Sinorhizobium fredii: one gene and its partner. The protein of the gene in region 1 interacts with the protein of each later gene in a pairwise test. Links are inferred from orthologs where the notes say so. Each region holds a gene or a part of one and is shown on either strand. Other genes may lie near its edges.

Region 1 (3,262 bases):
GAAATGATCGCCACCCGCGTCGCGCGCATGGACGACGAAGCCCGCACCGAAGAAATCGCCCGCATGCTCGCCGGCGCCTCGATCACCGAGGAGGCGAGGGCGGCGGCGGCGCGGTTGCTGGCGGGCGGCGGCTGAACGCGCCACGTTCTTTGCTGTAGGTTGCTCAACAGCACCGCGTGCAATCACACACTACGACAGCAGTCTATTGGGGCTTGGTCGGTTGCTGTACGGCAGGGCCCCTCCTCGGGCGGAAAAGCATCCGCCAAGCCTCTGAAGCACTTTGAAACGCTGAATTATTCTGTCCTCAAATCGATTCCGATTTAAAGAATCATGCAGTAAAAACGACTCCCAATCCGGAGTCGCCATCCATGCTGAACGAGAACAAGCCCGTCGAGCAACTGACCGAAAGCGAAGCGGCGGAGGAACTTGCCTTCCTCGCGGCTGAACTCGCCCGCCACGATGCGCTCTATCACGGGCAGGATGCGCCGGAGATCTCGGACGCGGATTACGACGCGCTGAAGCGTCGAAATGATCTGATCGAGCAGCGCTTTCCGGCGCTGGTCCGCGAGGATAGTCCCTCGAAGAAGGTCGGCGCGGCGCCTTCGCTGACCTTCCAGGCGGTCGTCCATGCCCGGCCGATGCTCTCGCTCGACAACACCTTTTCCGACGAGGATGCGCGCGATTTCGTAGCCGGCATCTACCGCTTCCTGGGCAAGCTCCCCGACCATTCCATCGCCTTCACCGCCGAGCCGAAGATCGACGGGCTCTCAATGTCGCTGCGCTACGAGAACCGCCGGCTGGTCACGGCAGCGACGCGCGGCGACGGCACGACGGGAGAGAACGTCACCGCCAATATCCGCACGATCCGCATGATCCCCCAGGCCTTGCCGGCCGATGCGCCGGACGTCGTCGAGGTCCGCGGCGAGATCTATATGGCGAAATCCGATTTTGCCGCTCTCAATGCCGAAATGGCGGCCCAGGGCAGGCCGCTCTACGTCAATCCACGCAACACGGCGTCCGGATCGCTGCGCCAGCTCGACGCGAAGGTGACGGCGAGCCGCAAGCTGCGCTTCTTCGCCTATGCCTGGGGCGAGATGTCGGCAATGCCCGCGGATACGCAGTTCGGCATGGTCGAGACCTTCAAGGCCTGGGGCTTCCCGGTCAATCCGCTGATGCAGCGGTTCTCCTCCGCCGACGAATTGCTGGAGCACTATCACTATATCGAGCGCGAGCGGCCGGATCTCGATTATGATATCGACGGCGTTGTCTACAAGGTCGATCGTCTCGACCTGCAGGCACGGCTCGGCTTCCGCTCACGGAGCCCGCGCTGGGCGACGGCGCACAAGTTCCCGGCCGAACAGGCCTTCACGCGGCTCAAGGGGATCGACATCCAGGTCGGCCGGACCGGCGCATTGACCCCGGTCGCGCGGCTGGAGCCGGTCACCGTCGGAGGCGTCGTCGTCACCAATGCGACGCTCCACAACGAGGACTATGTCCGCGGCCTCGGCAACAGCGGTGAGCCGATCCGCGAGGGGCGCGACATCCGCATCGGCGACATGGTGATCGTCCAGCGGGCAGGCGACGTCATCCCGCAGATCGTCGACGTGGTGATGGATGAGCGGGCAGAGGGGGCGGAGCCCTACAGGTTTCCGACCACATGCCCGGTCTGCGGCAGCCATGCCGTGCGCGATATCAACGAGAAGACCGGCAAGGTGGACGCCGTGCGCCGCTGCACCGGCGGCTTCGTCTGCCGGGCGCAGGCGGTCGAGCACCTGAAGCACTTCGTCTCGCGCCACGCTTTCGATATCGAGGGGCTGGGATCGAAACAGATCGAATTCTTCTTCGAAAGCGAGGATCCGACGCTGTCGATCCGGACCGCGCCCGACATCTTCACGCTGGAGCGCCGTCAGGCGGCGTCGCTCACTAAGCTCGAAAACATAGAAGGTTTCGGCAAGGTCAGCGTTCGCAAGCTCTATGAGGCGATCAACGCCCGCCGTTCGATCGCCCTGCATCGCTTCATCTACTCGCTCGGCATCCGCCATGTCGGCGAGACGACCGCCAAGCTGCTCGCGCGCTCTTACGGAACTTACGAGCACTTCGGCGCCGCAATGGTGGAGGCGGGCAGCCTCGCCGGGGATGCCTGGAATGAGCTCAACAGCATTGAGGGCATTGGCGAAGTCGTCGCGCGTGCCATCGTCGAGTTCTACAAGGAGCCGCGCAACCTGAAAGTCGTTGCCGATCTTCTCGAAGAGGTGACGCCGGAGAGCGCGGAAACACGGGTGGCGACGGACAGCCCGGTCGCCGGCAAGACCGTGGTCTTCACCGGTTCGCTCGAAAAGATGACCCGCGACGAGGCGAAGGCGAAGGCCGAAAGCCTTGGCGCTAAGGTGGCGGGTTCCGTCTCGAAGAAGACCGACATCGTGGTGGCCGGTCCCGGCGCCGGCTCGAAGCTCGATAAGGCCCACGAGCTCGGCGTCCAGACGATGGACGAGGACGAGTGGCTGGCATTGATCGGCGGGTAATGCGGAGCGGGCGCCGCCTCTCACTCCTCATTCCTGTGCTTGTCACAGGAATCCAGCCGCACCGCGTCGGCGGTGCGGAGAGGGTCTCTTGCACCCTGTCGATCAGGCGGGCTGCTCGGCCGACATATCCATCCACATGAATTCCCAGACATGGCCGTCGAGGTCCTGGAAGCTCACGCCATACATCGAGCCGTAGTCGATCGCCGGCTTCCAGGGCTTGCCGCCGGCGGCGATCGCCTTGTCGAACATCTCGTCGCATTCGGCCCGGCTGCCGGCGGAAAGCGCGGTGATGACCTCCGTGGCGCGCGCGGTGTCGCTGATCTCGCCGACAATAAAGCTACGGAATTTCGGCTCGGTCAGAAGCATGGCGAAGATATTGTCGTCGATGACCATGCAGGCGGCCGTATCATCGGAGAATTGCTCGTTGAATGTGAAGCCGAGGGAGGAGAAGAAGGACCGCGAGGCTTTCAGGTCCTTGACGGGAAGGTTAACGAAAATCATGCGCATGGAAGCGTTCCTCGTGATGATGTTGACGGGCCAAGGACGAAGGCGGACGTCTTCTGCCGACAGGTAGGAAAGAGATTTATCTGGCGCCGGGAAAACGGCTTTCAAGGGCTGGCTTACCTCCGTCCGCGGTAACGGGCGCACACCAATTCCATTTGTATTTTTGCGCTGCACAAGATAGACCTTGCAGCCAAAATTTGTGCAATTGCCTTTTCGCGGGGCTGGCTTCTCGCCAT
Region 2 (3,478 bases), 1.5 Mb from region 1 along the record:
CCGGCGCTATTCCAGCCTTCTGCGGTTCAAGCCCGGTATTGACCTGCACATAAAGCCGGGGTCTGCGGCCCTGTCGCTCCATCTCGGCGGCGACGGCGCGGGCGATCTTCTCGCGATCGATCGTCTCGATCACATCGAAAAGGGCGACGGCGTCGGCCGCCTTGTTGGATTGCAGCGGACCGATCAGGTGGAGCTCGATATCGGGCGTCTCGGCCTTCAACTCCGGCCACTTGCCCTGCGCTTCCTGGACGCGGTTCTCGCCGAACACACGCTGCCCTGCGGCAATCGCCGGCCGGATCGCGTCCGCCTCGAAGGTCTTCGAGACGGCGACGAGCATGACGACGCCTTCAGCCCGTTTCGCCGCCTTTTCGCTCATGCGAATCCGGCTCAAGACATCGTTCAGTCGTTCCTCTACGTCCATGCTTGTGCTCCTTGCCATTCGAGGCTTGCAAGCCGAATTATTGAAACTTGCCGTGCTTGCCAAGCCCGGCCAAGCCGAGGTCGGCCAATTCCGCCAAAGTACGGCGCGCCCGGCCTTCAAAACTTGACGGTCAGGCGGTTTCATGATGAAGGTCAGGCCAACTATCACAAGGGCGCCTTAGCCCCGCAGATTTTCCGGAACATCGACAGAGACATGGCTACCGAACGATATAATCCGCGTGACGCCGAACCGCGCTGGCAGCAGGAATGGGATGCGCGCAAGGTCTTCGAGACGAGGAACGACGATCCGCGTGAAAAATACTACGTGCTCGAGATGTTCCCCTATCCGTCCGGACGGATCCATATGGGGCATGTGCGCAACTACACGATGGGCGACGTCGTCGCCCGCTACAAGCGCGCCCGCGGCTTCAACGTGCTGCATCCGATGGGCTGGGACGCCTTCGGCATGCCCGCCGAGAACGCCGCCATGGAGCGCGGCGTGCATCCGGCCGGCTGGACCTATCAGAACATCGCGGCGATGAAGGCGCAGCTCAAGGTCATGGGCCTGTCGCTCGACTGGAGCCGCGAATTCGCCACCTGCGATCCGGCCTATTACCAGCGCCAGCAATACCTGTTCCTCGACTTCCTGGAAAAAGGTCTGGTCTACCGCAAGCAGTCGAAGGTCAACTGGGATCCGATCGACAACACCGTGCTCGCCAACGAGCAGGTGATCGACGGTCGCGGCTGGCGCTCCGGCGCGCTGGTCGAGCAGCGCGAGCTGACCCAATGGTTCTTCCGTATCACCGATTTCAGCCAGGACCTGCTCGACTCGCTCGACACGCTGGATCAGTGGCCGGAAAAGGTGCGGCTGATGCAGAAGAACTGGATCGGTCGCTCCGAGGGGCTGTTGCTCCGGTGGGAACTCGATCCTGAGACCGTTCCCCGCGAGAGCAGCGAACTGACCGTCTACACGACGCGGCCGGACACGCTCTTCGGCGCCTCCTTCCTGGCGATTTCGGCCGACCACCCGCTTGCCAGGGAAGCCGCCGCCAGGGATGCCGCGGTCGACGCCTTCTGCGAGGAATGCCGGCGCGCCGGCACCTCGATCGCCGCCCTCGAAACGGCCGAGAAAAAGGGCATCGACACCGGCATTCGCGCCCGCCACCCGTTCGATCCGAACTGGGAACTGCCCGTCTATGTCGCCAATTTCGTGCTGATGGACTATGGCACGGGCGCCATCTTCGGCTGCCCTTCCGGCGACCAGCGCGACCTGGATTTCGCCCGCGCCTACGGCCTGCCGGTCGTGCCGGTGGTGATGCCGAAGGATGCCGATGCCGCTTCCTTCACGATCGGCGACGAAGCCTATGTCGGTGACGGCGTGATGATCAATTCGCGCTTCCTGGATGGTCTCTCCACGGAAGAGGCCTTCGAGGCGGTCGCCTCGAAGCTCGAAAATGAGACGCTGAACGGCGCGCCGCGTGCGGAGCGCAAGGTGAATTTCCGCCTGCGCGACTGGGGTATCTCCCGGCAGCGTTATTGGGGCTGCCCGATCCCGGTCATCCATTGCGAGGCTTGCGGCGTCGTTCCGGTGCCGAAGGCGGATCTGCCGGTCACACTGCCGCCGGACGTCACCTTCGACAAGCCGGGCAACCCGCTCGACCGGCACCCGACCTGGCGGCATGTCGCCTGCCCTGAATGCGGCAAGGATGCCCGTCGGGAAACTGACACGATGGACACTTTCGTCGATTCCTCCTGGTACTTCACGCGCTTCACCGCGCCCTGGGAGGACAAGCCGACCGATCCGAAGGTCGCCAATCACTGGCTGCCGGTCGACCAGTATATCGGCGGCATCGAGCACGCCATCCTGCACCTGCTCTATTCGCGCTTCTTCACCCGGGCGATGAAGGCGACCGACCACGTGGCGCTGGACGAACCGTTCAAGGGTCTGTTCACACAAGGCATGGTCGTGCACGAGACCTATAGCCGCGGCGAGGGTGCGCAGCGCGAGTGGGTCACGCCGGCCGAAATCCGCATCGAGGAAATCGACGGCCGCCGCCGTGCGGTCTTGATCGAGACGGGGGAGGAAGTCGCCATCGGCTCGATCGAGAAGATGTCGAAATCCAAGAAGAACGTCGTCGATCCCGACGACATCATCGCTTCCTACGGCGCCGACACGGCACGCTTCTTCGTGCTCTCCGATTCGCCGCCGGACCGCGACGTGATCTGGTCCGAGGCGGGCGTCGAAGGCGCTCACCGCTTCGTACAGCGCGTCTGGCGGCTGGTGGGAGAAGCCGCGGAAGGCCTGCGCGGCGTAAATGCTTTGCCGGCTAAGGAAGGCGAGGGGTTGGCGATTTCTCAGACCGCCCATCGTACGCTCCGCGCCGTCGAAGCCGACTACGACAAGCTTGCCTTCAACAAGGCTGTCGCCCGCATCTACGAACTCGTCAACGCTCTTGCCGCACCGCTGACGCAAGTCGCCGCCGGCAAGGCCGACGGGTCCGTTACCGCTGCGGTCAAGGATGCAACGACGATCCTGATCGACCTGATTGCACCGATGATGCCGCATCTGGCGGAAGAGTGCTGGCGCGAGATCGGCGGCGAAGGGCTGATCGCCGAACGCCCATGGCCGGCCTTCGACCCGGCACTCGTCGTTGAGAACGAAATCACCTTGCCGGTGCAGATCAACGGCAAGAAACGCGCCGATTTGACAATCGCGCGCGACGCAGATCAGAGTGCGATCGAAAGCGCCGTCCTCGCGCTTGACGCCGTCCAGGCGGCGCTCAACGGCGGCAAACCGAAAAAAATCATCGTCGTGCCCCAAAGGATCGTCAATGTCGTTGTCTGAGAAAGCTGGCCTTCGTTCCCGCTCCTTTGGCGTGCTTGCCGGCACCTTGCTGCTAGCGGTACTGGGCGGTTGCCAGGTGCGTCCGCTCTATTCGGACGGCCCGACCGGCGCCACGTCCGCGGCCCTTGGCTCCGTCGAGATCTCGGAAGCCGACGACCGCGTCGAACAGGAAGTGCGCAATGCCTTGATCTTCCTGGCCGCCGGCGGTCGGGG

What was found.
Region 2: the proteins of ligA (region 1) and leuS interact in binary tests that used the Escherichia coli proteins (3 or more experiments, as listed by UniProt). The link is inferred for Sinorhizobium fredii from one-to-one orthologs.

Annotation. Positions count from the first base shown.
Region 1 is NZ_CP024307.1:2,483,588-2,486,849, reverse strand. The notes cover bases 1-2,945. They hold ligA (NAD-dependent DNA ligase LigA), read left to right. Parts: upstream 1-368; coding sequence 369-2,522; downstream 2,523-2,945. Other genes in these bases: NXT3_RS12265 (VOC family protein), read right to left, coding at 2,625-2,945; recN (DNA repair protein RecN), read left to right, coding at 1-135. In the rest of the region: more of NXT3_RS12265, read right to left, coding at 2,946-3,029. UniProt on the Escherichia coli protein: DNA ligase that catalyzes the formation of phosphodiester linkages between 5'-phosphoryl and 3'-hydroxyl groups in double-stranded DNA using NAD as a coenzyme and as the energy source for the reaction.
Region 2 is NZ_CP024307.1:3,953,037-3,956,514, forward strand. Bases 305-3,465 are described here. They hold leuS (leucine--tRNA ligase), read left to right. Parts: upstream 305-634; coding sequence 635-3,265; downstream 3,266-3,465. Other genes in these bases: NXT3_RS19310 (YggS family pyridoxal phosphate-dependent enzyme), read right to left, coding at 305-421; lptE (LPS assembly lipoprotein LptE), read left to right, coding at 3,252-3,465. Outside these bases: more of NXT3_RS19310, read right to left, coding at 1-304; more of lptE, read left to right, coding at 3,466-3,478.